Regions from separate parts of the Streptomyces sp. NPDC090106 genome, predicted to be linked through region 2. Evidence: riboswitches for the same ligand, from Rfam matches in the RefSeq annotation. Region 2 holds a riboswitch; the other holds the start of a gene.
What was found. A riboswitch is a leader RNA that binds a small molecule or an ion and turns the genes downstream of it on or off. The one in region 2 is predicted to bind cyclic di-AMP.
Positions count from the first base shown of each region.

Region 1: linked by a shared signal. The riboswitch ahead of ACIPSE_RS41075 (M23 family metallopeptidase) and the one ahead of ACIPSE_RS04570 (transglycosylase SLT domain-containing protein) in region 2 are both predicted to bind cyclic di-AMP.

Region 1 is NZ_JBIVDS010000018.1:38,253-47,783, reverse strand. Features, by position in the region: gene ACIPSE_RS41085 (M16 family metallopeptidase) at 61-1,455, shown strand; gene ACIPSE_RS41080 (M16 family metallopeptidase) at 1,452-2,840, shown strand; cyclic di-AMP (ydaO/yuaA leader) riboswitch at 3,061-3,224, shown strand; gene ACIPSE_RS41075 (M23 family metallopeptidase) at 3,237-4,010, shown strand; gene ACIPSE_RS41070 (GntR family transcriptional regulator) at 4,199-4,885, shown strand; gene ACIPSE_RS41065 (HPr family phosphocarrier protein) at 5,022-5,303, opposite strand; gene ACIPSE_RS41060 (GNAT family N-acetyltransferase) at 5,501-8,314, shown strand; gene ACIPSE_RS41055 (DUF5998 family protein) at 8,367-8,954, shown strand; gene ACIPSE_RS41050 (alkaline phosphatase family protein) at 8,954-9,531, shown strand, end outside.
Region 2 is NZ_JBIVDS010000001.1:1,017,703-1,027,233, reverse strand. Features, by position in the region: partial or broken gene ACIPSE_RS04580 (LacI family DNA-binding transcriptional regulator) at 371-794, shown strand; gene ACIPSE_RS04575 (HAD family hydrolase) at 902-1,714, shown strand; gene ACIPSE_RS04570 (transglycosylase SLT domain-containing protein) at 1,790-2,236, opposite strand; cyclic di-AMP (ydaO/yuaA leader) riboswitch at 2,242-2,410, opposite strand; gene ACIPSE_RS04565 (CocE/NonD family hydrolase) at 2,632-4,626, opposite strand; gene ACIPSE_RS04560 (peptide MFS transporter) at 4,646-6,148, opposite strand; gene ACIPSE_RS04555 (polyprenyl synthetase family protein) at 6,356-7,366, shown strand; gene ACIPSE_RS04550 (outer membrane lipoprotein carrier protein LolA) at 7,699-8,937, shown strand; gene ACIPSE_RS04545 (ABC transporter ATP-binding protein) at 8,967-9,531, shown strand, end outside.

The sequences.
Region 1 (9,531 bases), on a different contig from region 2:
GTGGCAGGACCGGCACAAAAAACGCGGCTGAACAACCGCACCGCGATCGAAGGGACGTACATGCCCATGGGTCACACGGCCACAGACCAGGCAGGCTCCGGGGGCCTGACAGCGACCGAGCACCGCCTGGCCAACGGGCTGCGCGTGGTGCTCTCCGAGGACCATCTGACCCCGGTCGCCGCGGTGTGCCTCTGGTACGACGTCGGCTCGCGCCACGAAGTCAAGGGGCGCACCGGCCTGGCTCACCTCTTCGAGCATCTGATGTTCCAGGGCTCCGCGCAGGTCAAGGGCAACGGTCACTTCGAACTCGTGCAGGGCGCGGGCGGCTCGCTCAACGGCACCACCAGCTTCGAGCGCACCAACTACTTCGAGACCATGCCCACCCACCAGTTGGAGCTCGCGCTCTGGCTGGAGGCGGACCGCATGGGCTCCCTGCTCGCCGCCCTGGACGACGAGTCGATGGAAAACCAGCGCGACGTCGTCAAGAACGAGCGCCGCCAGCGGTACGACAACGTCCCGTACGGCACCGCCTTCGAGAAGCTGACCGCCCTCGCCTACCCGGAGGGCCACCCCTACCACCACACGCCGATCGGCTCCATGGCCGACCTGGACGCGGCGACGCTGGAGGACGCGCGCGCGTTCTTCCGCACCTACTACGCGCCCAACAACGCGGTGCTGTCCGTGGTCGGCGACATCGACCCCGAGCAGACGCTCGCCTGGGTCGAGAAGTACTTCGGCTCCATCCCGTCGCACGACGGCAAGCCCGCCCCGCGCGACGGCTCGCTGCCCGACGTGATGGGCGCGCAGCTGCGGGAGGTCGTCGAAGAGGAGGTCCCCGCGCGCGCGTTGATGGCCGCCTACCGGCTCCCGCACGACGGCACGCGCGAGGCCGACGCCACCGACCTGGCGCTCACCGTCCTCGGCGGCGGCGAGTCCTCGCGGCTCTACAACCGGCTGGTGCGGCGCGACCGTACGGCGGTGGCGGCCGGCTTCGGCCTGCTGCGGCTCGCCGGGGCGCCGTCGCTGGGCTGGCTGGACGTCAAGACGTCCGGTGACGTCGAGGTGCCGGTCATCGAGGCCGCCATCGACGAGGAGCTCGCCCGGTTCGCCGAGCAGGGCCCCACGGCCGAGGAAATGGAGCGCGCCCAGGCCCAGTTGGAGCGCGAGTGGCTGGACCGGCTCGGCACCGTGGCGGGCCGCGCCGACGAACTGTGCCGCTACGCCGTCCTGTTCGGCGACCCGCAGCTCGCCCTGACGGCCGTGAACCGCGTCCTGGACGTCACCGCGCAGGAGGTCCAGGAGGTCGCGGCGGCCCGCCTGCGTCCCGACAACCGCGCGGTGCTCGTCTACGAGCCGGTCCCCGGACAGACCTCCGAGGACGCCGATCCCCCCGAAGACCCCGCGGCCGAGGCCACGGTCGAAGCCGGCGACGACAACGAGGAGGCGGCCAAGTGACCGAGCTCGCCGCGATGGAGTTCCACCCCCGGCCCCAGGCGGGCGAGCCCAAGGTGTGGGCGTTCCCGGCGCCCGAGCGCGGCGCGCTCGGCAACGGCCTGACCCTGCTGCGCTGCCACCGCCCCGGCCAGCAGGTCGTCGCCGTCGAGGTGCTCCTCGACGCGCCCCTGGACGCCGAACCGGCCGGCTTCGACGGTGTCGCCACGATCATGGCGCGGGCCTTCTCCGAGGGCACCGACAAGCACTCCGCCGAGGAGTTCGCCGCCGAGCTGGAGCGCTGCGGCGCCACGCTCGACGCGCACGCCGACCACTCCGGCGTCCGCCTCAGTCTGGAGGTCCCCGCCTCCCGCCTAGCCAAGGCGCTCGGTCTGCTCGCCGACGCCCTGCGCGCGCCCGCGTTCGCCGACGGCGAGATCGAGCGGCTGGTCCGCAACCGCCTCGACGAGATCCCGCACGAGACGGCGAACCCGTCCCGGCGGGCCGCCAAGGAGCTCTCCCGGGAGCTGTTCCCGGCGACCGCGCGCATGTCCCGCCCCCGCCAGGGCACCGAGGACACCGTCGAGAAGATCGACGCCGCCGCGGTCCGCGCCTTCTACGAGCGCCACGTACGCCCCGCGACGGCGACCGCCGTGGTCGTCGGCGACCTCACCGGCATCGACCTCGACGCGCTGCTCGGCGACACCCTGGGCGCCTGGACGGGCTCCAGCGCCGAGCTCCGCCCGGTCCCGCCGGTCACCGCCGACGACACCGGCCGCGTCGTGATCGTGGACCGGCCCGGCGCCGTCCAGACGCAGGTGCTGATCGGCCGTATCGGCGCCGACCGGCACGATCGCGTGTGGGCCGCGCAGGTCCTCGGCACGTACTGCCTCGGCGGCACCCTCACCTCCCGTCTGGACCGCGTCCTGCGCGAGGAGAAGGGCTACACCTACGGCGTGCGGTCGTTCGGCCAGGTGCTGCGCTCCGCGCCCGACGGCAGCGGCGCCGCGATGCTCGCCATCAGCGGCTCCGTCGACACCCCGAACACGGGTCCGGCCCTGGACGACCTGTGGAAGGTCCTGCGCACGCTGGCCGCCGAGGGGCTGACCGACGCCGAGCGGGACGTCGCCGTGCAGAACCTCGTCGGCGTGGCCCCGCTGAAGTACGAGACGGCGGCGGCCGTGGCGAGCACCCTGGCCGACCAGGTCGAGCAGTACCTGCCCGACGACTACCAGGCCACCCTGTACCGCCAGCTCGCCGCGACCGGCACCGTGGAGGCCACCGCGGCGGCCGTCAACGCGTTCCCGGTGGACCGTCTCGTGACGATCCTCGTCGGCGACGCGGCGGCCATCAAGGAGCCCGTCGAAGCCCTCGGCATCGGCGCGGTCAAGGTCGTGCCGGCGGAGTAGCACCGCACCGGCACGCGCGCGTGGAGGGGCTCTGGTGACGCGACGGTCACCAGGGCCCCTCTCTCCTTGCCGTCCTTGGAAATGTCCGAATTGAACGTCCGTCGCCTGTTTGCCCTGTGGGATGAATGACAAACGGCCTGATCCGTTTGAGGATCGAAAGTCGCCCCGCTTAGCGTCTTCCGGGCTGTCCGTCAGAGCAGTGCGCCGCGCCCGCGGCACCGGACAGTCATCGCCGAGTCCCCGTACGGCGCGAGCCAGGGGAGCCGGGGACCCACGCAGTCCCTGGGGTGAATCGGACGCCCGCGCGAGCCGCGAGGGGGTCCGTAGGAGACCTTCCTGCTCCGAACCCGTCAGCTAACCCGGTAGGCGAGAGGGAAGGAAAGGACCAGCCCTTACATGGCGTTCACGCGCCCCACCGGGAAGCACCGTGCCCCGAGCCGGATGCAGCGCACCACCGTTCGCGCGGCGGGTGTCGCGGCTCTCGCCACCACCGGCGTCATCGGCACCCTCGCCGCCCCGGCCCTCGCCGCGGAGCCCGCGGTCGAGCAGACCGGCATCATCCCGGTCGTCAGCATCGGCGACGACGTCGCCGACCAGATAGGCGCCCAGGCCGCCGCCCAGAAGCAGGCCGCCGAGGAGAAGGCCGAGCAGGCCGCCCGCGCCCAGGCCGCCGCCGAGGCGCGGAAGAAGGCCGCCGCCGCGGCCAAGAAGGAGCGCGAGGCCAAGGAGCGCGCCGCGCGCGCGGCCGAGCGCAAGCGCCTGAACTCCTTCGTCGCCCCGATCGCCGGCTCGTACATCTCGACCGGCTACAAGGCGGGCGGCGCCGTCTGGTCCTCCGGCAGCCACACCGGCGTCGACTTCCACGCGGCCAGCGGCACCTCCGTGCGCGCGGTCGGCTCCGGCACGGTCGTCGAGGCCGGCTGGGGCGGGTCGTACGGCAACAACATCGTGATCAGGATGAACGACGGCACGTACACCCAGTACGGGCATCTGTCGTCCATCGGTGTCTCGGTCGGCCAGACGGTCACTCCTGGCCAGCAGATCGGCCTGTCCGGCGCGACCGGCAACGTCACCGGACCGCACCTGCACTTCGAGGCCCGGACGACCGCCGAGTACGGCTCGGACATCGACCCCGTCTCCTACCTGCGCTCGCACGGCGTGAACGTCTGAGAAAGCGCTGCCCGACCGCACGGAACCCCGGCTCCACCGAGCCGGGGTTTCGTCGTTTTCGTCACCCCGGTGTCCAAAAAATATCCATGGATTCCGGCCCCCCGTCGGAAATTCCCGCTCATTGCCATAGAGTCACTGAACACACGTCAATCATCGACGTTTCACGGGGATTAAGGCGGAGGTCGGTCATGCGTATTCCGGCGCACTCGGTATGCACCGCGATCCGGGACGACATCGTCGCCGGGGTCCACGAGCGCGGCAGCCGGCTCACCGAGGAACTCCTCGCCCGCCGCTACGGCGTCTCCCGTGTCCCCGTGCGGGAGGCCCTGCGGACCCTGGAGGCCGAGGGGTTCGTCGTGACGCGCAGGCACGCGGGCGCGTGCGTCGCCGAACCGACCGAGCTGGAGGCCGCCGACCTCCTGGAGATGCGCCAGCTCCTCGAACCGCTGGGTGCCGCGCGGGCCGCCCAGCGCCGCACCGAAGCCCATCTGAAGGTCCTGCGCGGCCTGGTCAGACTGGGTCAGGAGCGGGCCAGGAGGGGCAACAGCGACGATCTGCGCTCGCTGGGCGGCTGGTTCCACGAGACGCTCGCCCAGGCCTCCGGCAGCCCCGCCCTGACCTCGATGCTGACCCAGCTGCGGCACAAGATCTCCTGGATGTACGCCGTGGACGCCCCCGCCGACCCGGTGGAGTCCTGGGCCGAGCACGGCGCGATCGTCGACGCCGTGGCGCGCGGCGACAGTGAGCGGGCCCGGTCGGTCACGGCCCTGCACAACGAGCGCTCGGCAGGGACGCACCGACTCCGTTTCCCGCCGGGAGGCGAGCGTGTGAGGAACTCGCAACATCCCGTAAACATGTCGAGCCTGCGGCATTAACACAGGCACCGTATACAAAGAGGAGATAATTCGCGGGGGATTATTTCTGCTGCCCTGGAGCTGAAAAGCGAGAGGCTCGCCCGATAATTCGGGCGAGCCTCTCGGTGTTGATTCCGCTGATTTATCCGAGCGGTACTCAGACGGTCTCGGGAAGCTCCTCGAGCCCTTCGGAGACCAGCTTCGCCAGACGGTCGAGAGCGGCGTCCGCGCCCTCGGCGTCCGACGCGAGGACGATCTCCTCGCCGCCCTGGGCGCCCAGGCCCAGGACCGCCAGCATGGAGGCCGCGTTGACGGGGTTGCCGTCGGCCTTGGCGATCGTCACGGGGATACCGGTGGCCGTGGTGGCCCGGACGAAGATGGAAGCGGGGCGGGCGTGGAGGCCCTCGGCCCAGCCGACGTTGACGCGGCGCTCAGCCATGTGATGCTGCCCTTCGGTGTTCAGGGTTGTCTAGACCAGTTTCCCACACGTGAAGTGTCTCCGGAGGGCGACGTACGTCCCTCCGGGGTGAGTCGCCGGACCGCGGCCTCGGTCCGGCTTCCGTCCTCGGTGCTGCGCTGTGTTTCTCCACAGACTGCCTCGCGCCACTGTCGTACGCGAGCCGTACGCTGGGGCGCATGCAGACCGCGTCGGACCGGCACGAGTACCCCGCCCACTGGGAAGCCGACGTGGTGCTGCGCGACGGCGGCACCGCGCGGATCCGCCCCATCACCGTCGATGACGCCGATCGCCTGGTCAGCTTCTACGAGCAGGTCTCGGACGAGTCGAAGTACTACCGCTTCTTCGCGCCCTACCCGCGTCTGTCCGCCAAGGACGTCCACCGCTTCACGCACCACGACTTCGTGGACCGGGTGGGGCTCGCCGCCACCATCGGCGGCGAGTTCATCGCCACCGTACGCTACGACCGCATCGGCAAGGACGGCCTGCCCGCGTCCGGGTCCGACGAGGCCGAGGTGGCCTTCCTCGTCCAGGACGCGCACCAAGGGCGCGGTGTCGCCTCCGCCCTCCTCGAACACATCGGTGCCGTCGCGCGCGAGCGCGGCATCCGCCGTTTCGCCGCCGAGGTGCTGCCCGCCAACAGCAAGATGATCAAGGTCTTCACGGACGCCGGGTACACCCAGAAGCGCAGCTTCGAGGACGGCGTGGTCCGCCTGGAGTTCGGCCTCGAACCCACCGACCGTTCCCTCGCGGTCCAGTACGCGCGCGAACAGCGCGCCGAGGGGCGGTCCGTGCAGCGGCTCCTCAAGCCCGGCTCGGTCGCCGTCGTCGGCGTCGGCCGCTCCCCCGGAGGAGTGGGCCGCAGCATCCTCGACAACATCCGCGACGCCGGCTTCACCGGCCGCCTGCACGCCGTGAACAAGGCCTTCGCCGAGGACACCGGCGAGATCGACGGCGTCCCCGCCCACCGCTCCGTGCGCGACATCGAGGGCCCCGTCGACCTCGCGGTCGTCGCCGTACCCGCCGCGCACGTCCCCGAGGTCGTCACCGAGTGCGGCGAGCACGGCGTCCAGGGACTCGTCGTGATCTCCGCCGGATACGCCGAGAGCGGCCCCGAAGGGCGCGAACGACAGCGCGAACTCGTCCGGCACGCGCGCGCGTACGGCATGCGGATCATCGGCCCCAACGCCTTCGGGATCATCAACACCTCCCCGGACGTCCGCCTCAACGCCTCCCTCGCCAACGAGACGCCCCGCCCCGGCCGCATGGGCCTGTTCGCCCAGTCCGGCGCCATCGGCATCGCCCTGCTCTCCCGTCTGCACCGGCGCGGCGGCGGCGTCACCGGAGTCACCGGCGTCTCGACGTTCGTCTCCTCCGGCAACCGCGCGGACGTCTCCGGCAACGACGTCCTCCAGTACTGGTACGACGACCCGGACACCGACGTCGCCCTCATGTACCTCGAATCCATCGGCAACCCGCGCAAGTTCACCCGCCTCGCCCGCCGCACGGCCGCGGCCAAGCCCCTCGTCGTCGTCCAGGGCGTGGGCAAGGCCCCCCAGGGGCACGCCGTACGGGCCACCCGGCTGCCGCACGCCACGGTGTCCGCGCTGCTGAGGCAGGCCGGCGTGATCCGCGTGGACACCATCACCGAACTCGTCGACACCGGACTGCTCCTCGCCCGCCAGCCGCTGCCCACCGGACCGCGCGTGGCGATCCTCGGCAACTCCGAGTCGCTCGGCCTGCTCAGCTACGACGCCTGCCTGTCCGAAGGACTCAGGCCGCTGCCGCCGCTCGACCTGACCACCGCCGCGACCCCGGAGGACTTCCACAGGGCGCTCGCGCGCGCCCTCGCCGACGACACCTGCGACGCCGTCGTCGTCACCGCGATCCCGACCGTGGGCGAGGGCAGCGCCGGGGACGCCGCCCTCGCCCAGGCGCTGCGCTCGGCCGCCGCGCGTGTGCCGGGCAAGCCCGTGCTCGTCGTCCACGTCGAGCTGGGCGGACTCGCCGGCGCCCTGTCGGCCGCCACCAGCACGGCACCCCAGCCGTCCGGCCCCGGCGCCGAGCACCCCTTCCGAGCCCTGGACCGCCTCGCCGTCCGGGAACCCGAGTCGGTGCCCCGCTCCGACTCCCGCCTCATCCCCGCCTACCCCGCCGCCGAACGGGCCGTCCGCGCGCTGGGCGAGGCCGTGAAGTACGCCCAGTGGCGGCGCGACGCCGCCGACCCGGGCAAGGTCCCCGAGTACGAGGACATCGACGAGAAGGGCGCCGCCCGGCTCATCGACGGCCTCCTCACGCGCGGGCAGGGCCTCACGCTCGGCACCGAGGAGACCTTCGGGCTGCTCGGCCGGTACGGCATCGAGGTCCACCGTTCCCTGCCCGCCCCCAGCGCGGACGACGCGGCGGCGGCGGCCGAGGTCCTCGCCTACCCCGTCGCGCTGAAGGCCACCGCCCCGCATCTGCGCCACCGCGCCGACCTCGGCGGCGTACGCCTCGACCTCGCCGACGAGGAGCAACTGCGCCGCGCGTACGCCGAGCTGACCGAGCTGTTCGGCACGCCCGAGGAGCTGCGCCCCGTCGTGCAGCGCATGGCACCGCGCGGGGTGGACACCGTCGTACGGGCCGTCATCGACCCGGCCGCCGGAGCGGTGCTGTCCTTCGGGCTCGCCGGGGCCGCGTCCCAGCTGCTCGGGGACACCGCGCACCGCCTGATCCCGGTCACCGACCGGGAGGCGGCCTCCCTGGTCCGGTCCATCCGCACGGCGCCCCTCCTGTTCGGCTGGCGCGGCTCGGCCCCGGTCGACACGGCGGCCCTGGAGGAACTGCTGCTGAGGGTGTCGCGTCTCGTCGACGACCACCCCGAGGTCGTCGCGGTGACCCTGGAGCCGGTCGTCGTCGCCCCGCACGGTCTGAGCGTCCTCGGCGCCTCCGTGCGCCTCGCGCCCCCGCCCGCCCGCGACGACCTCGGCCCGAGGACGCTGCCCGCGTACTGAGTCGGCCGTGAGCGGTGCCTCGCAGTCAGTGCACCCCCGTAGGATGGGGTTCATGGCCAAGACCAGTACGACGACCCAGGGGCTGCGAGCGGCGATCGAGCGCAGCGGCTACTACCCGGCCCTCGTGGCCGAGGCGGTGGAGTCCGCCGTGGGCGGCGAGCCCATCCGGTCGTACCTGGTCCATCAGGAGACGACGTTCGACCAGAACGAGGTGCGGCGCCATGTGACCGTCCTCGTCCTCACGGGCAACCGTTTCATCGTCAGCCACACCGACGAGCAGGCCGCCGACAGCACGTCCCCGACGCCGTACGCGACGACGTCCACCGAGTCCGTGAAGCTCGGCCGGATCTCGTCCGTCGTGGTCAGCCGCGTCGTCGCCAACCCGGAGCAGTACCAGCCGGGCACGCTGCCCCGCGAGATCGTGCTGACGATCGGCTGGGGCGCCGTCTCCCGCATCGACCTGGAGCCCGCGGCCTGCGGCGACCCCAACTGCGAGGCGGACCACGGCTACACGGGCAACTCCACCGCCGACGACCTCAGCCTGCGCGTCAGCGAGGCCGGCGACGGACCCGAGACGGTGCGCCAGGCGCTGACCTTCGCGCAGGCCCTCTCCGAGGCGACCGCGGACATCGCGCCCTGATGTCCCAGCCCACCACCTGGGAGCCCCACCCGGAACCCCTCGCCGTGTCGTCCGCCCCGCTGCCCGAGTACGGCAGCGGCTCCCTCGCCGACCTGCTGCCCACGCTGGCCGCGGGCATGGGCGTCCCCGGCACGACCGCCGCGATCACCGAGCTCACCCCCGCCGACCGCAACTGCGTGTTCCTCATCGACGGGCTCGGCTGGGAGCAGCTCAGGGCGCACCCCGACGAGGCGCCCTTCCTGACCTCCCTGCTCGGCAGCTCCCGCGGCGGCACCGGACGCCCGCTCACCACCGGCTACCCGGCGACCACCGCGACCTCCCTCGCCTCCGTCGGCACGGGACTCCCGCCCGGCGCGCACGGCCTGCCCGGCTACACCGTCCGCGACCCCGCCACCGGCGCGCTGATGAACCAGCTGCGCTGGCAGCCGTGGACCTCGCCGCGCGTGTGGCAGCCGTACCCGACGGTCTTCCAGCTCGCCCACGCGGCGGGGGTGCACGCGGCGCAGGTCTCCTCGCCCGCCTTCGAGAACACGCCCCTGACCAAGGTCGCGCTGAGCGGCGGCACCTTCCACGGACG
Region 2 (9,531 bases):
CCTGTCCGGCCGGCTGAGGCGCTTGGGGCGACGGAGTGTGCGGTCCCGGGTGAGCGGGGGTCGATGGGACGGATGCGAGGCGGAGGAGGAGTGGTTGATCGGCCGCTGCCGCGGCGGGTGAAGCGTCTCCCGGCGTGAGGCTGGGGGAGGTTGGCGCGTGACGGCGCCGCTGGGACCCCTTGGCTCCGGGCCGGTTGGGGAGAGAACGCGGCATGGTCCGCCGGACAGGCCCTGACGTAACCGTAGTTGCCTCACCGGAGCGGTCGGCTTCCTGGCGGACGAACCGCAGGAGAAGCCGTTCGCGACCCCTGACCCCGCTGTCCTGTCACGCGGTTGCGCCCAGCGCCTGGCTCGGACCGTGCCTTCTCCGCTCGCCCTGAGCCGCAGACGGATCGGGACGGTCAGTGGGCCGCCCGATCTGCCCGGTGGGGCTGCCGGGTTGGCCGGGTACCGGGAGGTGCTCCGGGACGGAGCGGGAGGCACCCTTCTTCATCCGGCTGCCGCCGGCGCGCGCGCCCGGGCTGGACGCTGTGTTCGCCGGGTCCGATCTGATGGCGCAGGGTGTCGTCAACGCCCTCCGGGCGGAGGGGTGTTCGGTGCCCGGGGACATCGCGGTGGGCGGCTTCGACGACTCGCCGGCCGCTCTCGCCGTCACCCCGGCCCTCACCACCGTCCGGCAGCCCTTCGAACGCATCAGCGCCGAGATGGTCCGGATGCTCCTCGCCCGGATCGCCGGGGAGGACACCGCGGGGGTGCTGCTGCCTACGGAGCTGGTGGTGCGGGGCTCGACCTGAGGGGTGGGGCGCGCGAACGGAACCGGAGCAGCGGTCAACGGATGTGAATGCTGCGCCCGTCCGGTTCGAGTCGAGTCGCGGGGGCGTCCGGTCCGTATTCTCTGATCATGGCCGCTCCCACCGCATATTCCTTGATCGCCACCGACCTCGACGGCACCCTGCTGCGGGACGACGACACGCTCTCCGACCGGTCGCTCGCCGCGCTCGCGCAGGTCGCCGCGGCCGGTGCCCGGCATCTGGTGGTGACTGGCCGGCCGGCGCCCAGAGTGCGTCCGCTCCTCGACGACCTCGGCAGCAGGGGGCTCGCGGTGTGCGGACAGGGCGCGCAGGTGTACGACGCCGGCGCGGACCGTCTGCTGTGGTCGGTCACCCTGGACCGGGAGTTGGCCGAGACGGCGCTCGGCAAGATCGAGGCGGAGGTCGGCCAGGTCTACGCGGCCGTCGACCAGGACGGCGTCGACGGCCTCACCCTCATCGAGCCCGGCTATCTGATGCCGCACCCGACCCTGCCCGCCCTGCGGGTGGGCCGCCGCGACGATCTGTGGTGCGAGCCGATCAGCAAGGTGCTGCTGCGCCATCCCACCCTGTCCGACGACGAGTTGGCGGCCACGGCCCGCTCGGTGATCGGTTCCCTGGCCACCGTGACGATGTCGGGCCCCGGCACCGTCGAACTCCAGCCATGCGGGATCACCAAGGCGACGGGCCTGGCCCTGGCCGCGGAGCATCTCGGGCTCGGCCCCGAAGCCACCCTCGCTTTCGGGGACATGCCCAACGACATCCCCATGTTCGACTGGGCCGCCCACGGCGTCGCCATGGCCAACGCCCACCCCGAACTCAAGGCCGTGGCCGACGAGGTGACCCTGTCCAACGAGGACGACGGCATCGCCGTCGTCCTCGAAAGACTCTTCGGGACCTGGTGAACGGACCGTGCTGAACGGGCCCTGCTGAACGGACCCGCGTGAGAAGCCCGGTGGCGACAGCCCAGTGGAGACGGCCTAGTAGGCGCCGTACACGTTGTCGATCGAGCCGTACACCGCGGCGGCGTACTTGCAGGCCGCGGTGATGTTCGCGACCGGGTCGTACGGGTCGTAGGAGGTGCCCGCCACGTGGTACGCGTTGAAGGTCGGGTCGATCACCTGGAGCAGGCCCTTGGACGGGGTGCCGGCCGCGGCGTTGGAGTCCCAGTTGTTGATCGCGTACCGGTTGCCCGAGGACTCGCGGATGACGTTGCGGTAGATGCCGTTGTACGTCCCCGGGATCCCGTTCTGCGACATGACCTGGAGCGAGGCGCGGATCCAGCCGTCCAGGGTGTCGGAGTAGCCGAGCGAGGTGGCGGTGACCGTGGTCGTGGTGGCCGCGGACGCCGTGGTCGCGCCGACGACGGGGAAGGCGAGTGCGGCGACGGCGACACCGGTGACGGCGAGCTTGCGGGACAGACGCATGACGAAGTTCCTCTCCGGCGCCTGCGAGGTGAGCTGTCGGGTTCGGGCGGGAGCTGCCCGGTCACACCCGTGAAGGCATGACTGCACCCCGAGCCGTACCGGTCCGTCCGAAGACGCGACCGGTACGGCGACTTACCTGGGTCCCCCGCTCCTGCCGTGAAGTCTTCTCTAGGTGAGCGGTCTCCGGGTGGCGGCAGGATTAGGCGTCCACCCGGGGCGGGAACGTATGCGAATGCACATGTCCGAAACAAGTACCGGATTCACAGATCGCACCTGTTGACCTTGGTGCACGGTTTGCGAAGCCCGGAATTCCGGGCTTCGCGGGTGTGGCGGCGTGAGGCAACTCACCGTCGAGCACAAGAGCGGCAAAACGGTCAATGCCGCTCAACTGGCAGTTATCCGGCGGTCCGTGGAATGCGCCTCTCCCAGGTCCGGTGGAAGACCACCTCGCCGCCCTCCGTGCAGATCACCTCGTTGGACGTGCGGAACTCGGCCGCCTCACAGGTGATCTCCGAACGGGTCCGCACGGTCGTGTCCCAGGCCAGGTCCGGACGGTGCAGCCGGATCGTCCAGTCCGAGCGGGTCCGCGCCGACAGCGGGTCCGTCTCGTCGACCGTGTAGACCTCCAGCGCGTCCTCCGTGAACTCCAGCCCGTCCGGGTACACGCGCGTGCCGCCGTACCGCGGGTCGACCTCCAGACGCCACTCTCCCCGGGCCACATCGCGTACGACGAGCCGCTCCGGGCGCGGTTCCTCCAGCGTGGCCGGGTAGTGCACGCCGAGCGGCTCGGCCTGCTCGGGCTCGCCGAAGACGATCTCCGGGTCCGCCTCGCGCGCACGGACCGGCAGGTCGAGGAAGCTGCCCGCCGGGTCCAGCGCGAAGCCCGCCGCCGAGCCGGGCTGGGGCCAGATCCACGGCCAGTACGCGGAGGAGACGGCGAGCCGGATGCGGTGGCCGGGCGGGAAGACGTGCCCGATGCCGTTCAGCTCGAAGGTCACCTCCTCGGTGGCCCCCGGCTCCCAGAGCACCGCGCGGTCCCGTCCGTGGCGCGCCGACAGGTTCAGCACCCCGCGCGTGACCAGCGTCGAGGAGCCGTCCGGCGCCACGTCGCACAGCCGGGCGACGATCTGCCCGCGCTCCGACTCCGACGTCACCCGCAGCCGGACCCGGGGCCGTCCCAGCACCCAGGTCTCCTCGCCCACCGCGAACTCGAAGCAGGCCGAGCGGGCGTCCTCCTCGCGCTGGTCCGGCGGCAGGTCGGCGTCGTTCCCGAACGGGAAGAACCGCCCGGCGTCGACCCCCGTGTGCTGCGGCGAGCGGACGAGCACGGGGGCGCCCTGGAGGCCGTACGTGACGGTCGTGACGTGCGGGGAGGGCCAGGACGGCTCACCGACCCAGCGGCCCGGCAGGGTGTCGTACACGGTCGCGGGCGGATGCGAGTCGCTGACGTAGGCCCGCAGCAGCGGCTCGCGCATCACACCGGTGTCGGCGCCCTTGAGGTGCTGGTCCCACCAGCGCAGCGTCTCCTGGAGGAAGCCGATCGCGGGGCCGGGCGGCAGACCCCGGTCCGGGTACTGGTGCGACCAGGGGCCGATCAGCCCGCGCACCCGGTCCTCGGGCAGGTGCTCGACGAGGCGCAGCACCGTGTCGCGGTACGGGTCGTGCCAGCCGCCCACCGCCAGCACCGCCGCCCGGATCGCGCCGTAGTCCTCGCAGACGCTGCCGTGCCGCCAGTACGCGTCCCGGGTCTGGTGGCCGAGCCAGGTGTGGATGAACGGGTCGACCGCCTCCAGGCGCTTCAGCCACATGTCCCGCCAGGCCTCGCCCGCGTAGCGCGGGTCGGGCGGGCGGGAGACGAACGCGAGCATCGTGGCCGCCCACGCGTGCATGTCCACCGCGAGGACGGAACCGCCCATGTAGTGCACGTCGTTGTCGTAGCGGTCGTCGGTGGAGCAGACCGTGACGACGGCCTTCAGCGGCTCGGGCGCGAGCGCCGCGATCTGGAGGGAGTTGAAGCCGCCCCAGGAGATGCCGAACATGCCGACCTTGCCGTCGCACCAGGGCTGCTCCGCGAGCCAGTTCACCACCTCGACGCCGTCGGCCAGCTCGGTCGCCGAGTACTCGTCGCCCGGCATGCCCTCGCTGTTGCCGTGCCCGCGGACGTCCACGCGCACGGACGCGTAGCCGTGGCCCGCGTACCAGGGGTGGCGCTGGACGTCGCGGGGCGCCGTCCAGTCGGTGAGGCGGTACGGCAGGTATTCGAGCAGAGCGGGTACCCGTTCGTCGGTGAGCGGGCGCCACACGCGCGCGTAGAGGAGCGTTCCGTCCGAGAGCGGGATGCGCAGGTCCTCGTGGGTCGTCTCGTGGGGGAAGGAAGCGGGGAGGTGCATGAGGGGGATCCCGGGAGGTTCAGTGGACGGGGTGCATCGTGCGCCGCAGCCACGGTGCCGCGGCCATCACCGCGAGGCCCGCGGCCACCGCGATCGCGCCGTTGACGCCGAAGTAGGCCGGCTTGGAGACGTCGTCGTAGAGCTTCACCGTCTGGGCCTGGATGCCGTTGGCGAGCGCCAGGGACAGGAACCACAGCGACATGGTCTGGCTGGAGAAGGCGGCCGGGGCGAGCTTGGTGGTGGCCGACATGCCGGAGGTCTCCAGCAGCACGTCACCGAGGCCGAGCAGCAGGTAGGAGCCGACGATCCACCAGGCCGACATCAGGTAGTCGTCCCCGGAGTGACCGCTGGTCGGCACCACCATCAGCAGGAACGACAGACCGCCGAGCACGACCCCGATCGCGATCTTGTTGGAGGCGTGCGGCTGGCCGCGCCCCATGCGCACCCACAGTCCGGCGACCACGGGCGCGAGCGCGACCTCGAAGGCGCCGAGCGCGGAGGCGTACCAGCTCGCGGGGAAGTCGAAGCCGAGGATCGTCGTCTCGGCGTTCGTCGAGGCCAGCAGCATCATCGTGCTGTAGGCCTGGAAGAGGATGAAGTTGAACACGGTCGAGGCGAGGAACAGCACGATGTACGGCTTCAGGCGCCCGCGTTCCCCGGCGGTCACCCGGGGGCTCATGAACATCACCGTGAAGTAGACGACCGGGGCGATCACCGAGACGAGCGTGAGCAGGTCGACGAAGCGGTCCATGGTGAGCCAGCCGGCGCCCGCGAGGAGCGCGGCGAGCGCCGCCACGACGGCCGTGCCCGCGACGATCAGCCGCACCGCGCGGCGCATCGCGGCGGGGGCGAGCGCGTACTCCGCGGAGTGCCTGCGCCCGGCCAGGTGACGGCGGCCCGCCACGTACTGGATCAGACCGAAGGTCATGCCGATCGCGGCGGCCGAGAAGCCCCAGTGCCAGCCCTGGTGGTCGCCGAGCCAGCCGGTGATCAGCGGGCCGGCGAAGGCGCCGATGTTGATCGCCATGTAGTACAGCGCGAAACCGGCGTCCCGGCGCTCGTCGTCGGTGCGGTACAGCTTGCCGACCATGGTGGCCACGTTGGGCTTGAGCAGCCCGGTGCCGCCGCTGATCAGCCCGAGGCCCACCCAGGTCATCGTGGGGGTGGGCACGGCCATGGCGTAGTGTCCGCAGGCGATCAGGATGCCGCCCCACAGCACCGCGCGGAACGAGCCGAGCATCCGGTCGGCGAGCCATCCGCCGGCGACGGAGACGAGGTAGACGAGGGTGCCGTAGGCCGCGGAGACGGACGCCGCGGTACCGGACGACATGCCCATGCCGCCGTGGGCGACGGTGTCGGCGAAGTACAGGACGAGGATGGCCTGCATGCCGAGGAAGGAGAAGCGCTCCCAGACCTCCAGTCCGGAGAGTGTGAGCAGGCCTTTGGGCTGGCCGAAGAAGGCGGTGTCGTCCTCGGGCGGCGGCTGGCTTTCGGGGTCGGTATCGACATCGGTTCGGGACACGCTCTACTACTTCCGCTTAAGTCGATAAATATCCGCTCTTTTCAGGTGATCAAAAACATACCGGTCGTGATCCGATACCGCCCGTGGTGCAGGGGTGGGCGGCAGCGGTGATCGAAAGGTGACCGGATACGCTGACGTGAGTGATGGCAGCGACCTATCGACAATCCGGGTAATCGCCAGTAGACACCAGCAGACAGGAGACCCCTCGTGACCGTCGTCGGGCCGTTCGGGCTGAGCGTGCGGGACCAGGCTCTGGAAGCCGATGTCCAGGCCGGATTGACGGCTGTCGAGGAGGGACTGCTCGAAGCCACCAAGAGCGAGGTCCCGTTCATCACGGAGGCCGCGCAGCACCTGGTACGCGCGGGTGGCAAGCGCTTCAGGCCGCTCCTCGTGATGCTCGCCGCCCGGTTCGGCGACCCCTACGCGCCCGGGATCGTGCCGTCGGCCGTGGTCGTGGAGCTGACCCACCTCGCGACGCTGTACCACGACGACGTGATGGACGAGGCCACGGTGCGCCGCGGCGTCGACAGCGCCAACACCCGCTGGGGCAACTCCGTCGCCGTCCTCACGGGTGATTTCCTGTTCGCCCGCGCCTCCCACATCCTCGCCGACCTCGGCCCCGAGGCGGTCCGGGTCCAGGCCGAGGCGTTCGAACGCCTGGTCACCGGCCAGATCCTGGAGACCGCGGGCCCCATGGACGGCCGTGACCCGGTCGAGCACTACCTGGACGTCCTCGGCGGCAAGACCGGCTCGCTGATCGCCGTCTCCTGCCGCTTCGGCGCGATGATGTCCGGCGCCGACGAGACGGTCGTGGACGTCCTCACCCAGTACGGCGAGCGGCTCGGCGTCGCCTTCCAGCTCGCCGACGACGTCCTCGACATCGCCTCCGACTCGCACGAGTCCGGCAAGACGCCCGGCACCGACCTGCGCGAGGGCATCCCGACGATGCCGGTGCTGCGGCTGCGCGAGCGGGCGGAGCGGCTCGGGCTCGCCGAGGACCTCGCCCTGTGCGAGCTGCTCGACTCCGACCTGAGCGACGACGACCTCCACGCCCGCGCGCTCGCCGGGCTGCGGGCGCACCCCGCGCTCGAACAGGCCCGCCGCGACACCGTCCGCTACGCCGAGGAGGCGCGGGCCGCGCTGGCCCCGCTGCCCGAGTGCGACGCGAAGGCGGCGCTGGTGGAGCTGTGCGACGCGGTGGTCCACCGCGCGGGCTGACGCCCCGCCCGGGTGCGCACCGGGGGAGACCGCCGAGGTGCCGTACCGGGCGGACCACGTGTTTCTGCGCGACGGACGGACCCGGCCCGACCGGGCCTGACCGGCCGACAGGAGCGGCGCCCCCTACGGGTCGTAGGGGGCGCCGCCGTGTCATGTCATACCCCAGGTGTACGCGGAGTTGGCTCCGTGGGCTGACGTCTCAGGTCGGACGATTTGGTCAGATGGACACCACGGACCACACCACTCCTCACCGATCCGGGTGAGAATGGCGGCACGGGGTGGACGACTGTGCTTGCGAACCGGCCGCCGCCGACACGGAGGTAGGGCACACCATGGCACCGTACGAATCCGACGACATCACCGAGGACCCGAAGGCGGGGCGCCGCAAGGCCGCCCGCTACGTCGTCCCGGTCGCGGTCGTGGGTGTGGCCGCGGCGACCATCGGGCTCGTCCCGGCGCTCGCCGACTCCGGCGACCCCGACCTGCCGGAGATCAGCGCGCAGCGGCTCATCGAGAAGATCGCCGCGTCGGACGTCGAGCAGCTCTCCGGCACCGTGCGGTTCAGCACGGACCTCGGGCTGCCGGACCTCGGCGGGCTGGAGAGCGGCCTGACCGGCGGCGCCGCGGGCTCCGGCGGCGGCTCCTCCGCCGACCCCACGGCCAAGCTCACCGAACTCGCCACCGGCACACACACCTTGCGCGTCGCGGCCGACGGCCCGGACCGGCAGAAGGTCTCCCTGCTGGAGGACGCGGCCGAGTACAGCCTCATCCACAACGGCAAGGACGTCTGGGGCTACGACAGCGCGTCCAACGAGGTCTTCCACGCCGAGTCCGCCGAGGCCGGCACCGGCGGGAAGAAGGACGCCGAACCCCCGGCCACACCTCAGCAGCTCACCGAGGAAGCCCTCAAGGCGGTCGACGACACCACGTCCGTGACCGTCGAGGGCACCGCGCACGTCGCCGGACGCGACGCCTACCGGCTCGTCGTCAAGCCCAAGGACTCCGGCTCCACGGTCGGCCAGATCACCGTCGCCGTGGACGCGAAGACGGGCATGCCGCTGAAGTTCACGCTCACCCCGGCGAGCGGCGGCGCGGCCGTCGTCGACGTCGGCTTCACCCAGGTCAGCTTCGCCGCACCGGCCGCCTCCACCTTCGACTTCACCCCGCCCAAGGGCGCGAAGGTGACGGAGGAGGAGCAGCCCGGGGCGACGGAGAAGGGCTCCACCGAGGCACCCGGGCGCACCGGCTCCGGCGAGCACCCCTTCGGCAAGGACTCCGGCTCCGAGGACGGCCCCGGCGGCCTCGACGGGATGAACGTCATCGGGGACGGCTGGGACTCCATCGCCACCTTCGACACCGGAGGCGAGGGCGTCCCCTCCGGCTCCGAGACCGGCGGCGGCGCGCTCGGCGGCTTCATCGACTCGCTCGGCGACAAGGTCACCGGCAAGTTCGGCACGGGCACGGTGTTCAAGACCCGCCTGATCAACGCCCTCGTCACCGACGACGGCAAGGTCTACGTCGGCGCCGTCACCAAGGACGCGCTGGTGAAGGCGGCCGACGCGGCGCAGTAGCCCACCCGCACGACGAATCGAGGGAGCCGATGGACGAGCCGCCCACCACGGAGGCGGACCCGGCGGGACCGGACGACGGCGTCATCCGGACCCGTGGGCTCACCAAGCGCTACCGCGGCGGGCAGCTCGCCGTCGACGGTCTCGACCTGACCGTCCCGGCGGGCAGCGTCTTCGGCTTCCTCGGTCCCAACGGCTCGGGCAAGACGACCACCATCAGGATGCTGATGGGCCTGATCGAGCCCACCTCCGGCTCCGCGCACGTCCTGGGCCGTCCCATGCCCCGCGCGACCCGCGCGGTCCTGCCCCAGGTGGGCGCGCTCATCGAGGGCCCCGCCCTCTACGGCTTCCTCTCCGGCCGCGACAACCTCGTCCGCCTCGACGCCGCCGACCCGGCCTCCGACCCCCGCACCCGGCGCGCCCGGGTCGCGCAGGCCCTGGACCGGGTGGGTCTGACGGCCGCCGCCGCCAAGAAGGCGAAGGCCTACTCGCTCGGCATGAAGCAGCGCCTCGGCCTGGCCGCGGCCCTCCTCCAGCCCCGCCGGCTCCTCGTGCTCGACGAACCGACCAACGGCCTCGACCCGCAGGGCATGCGCG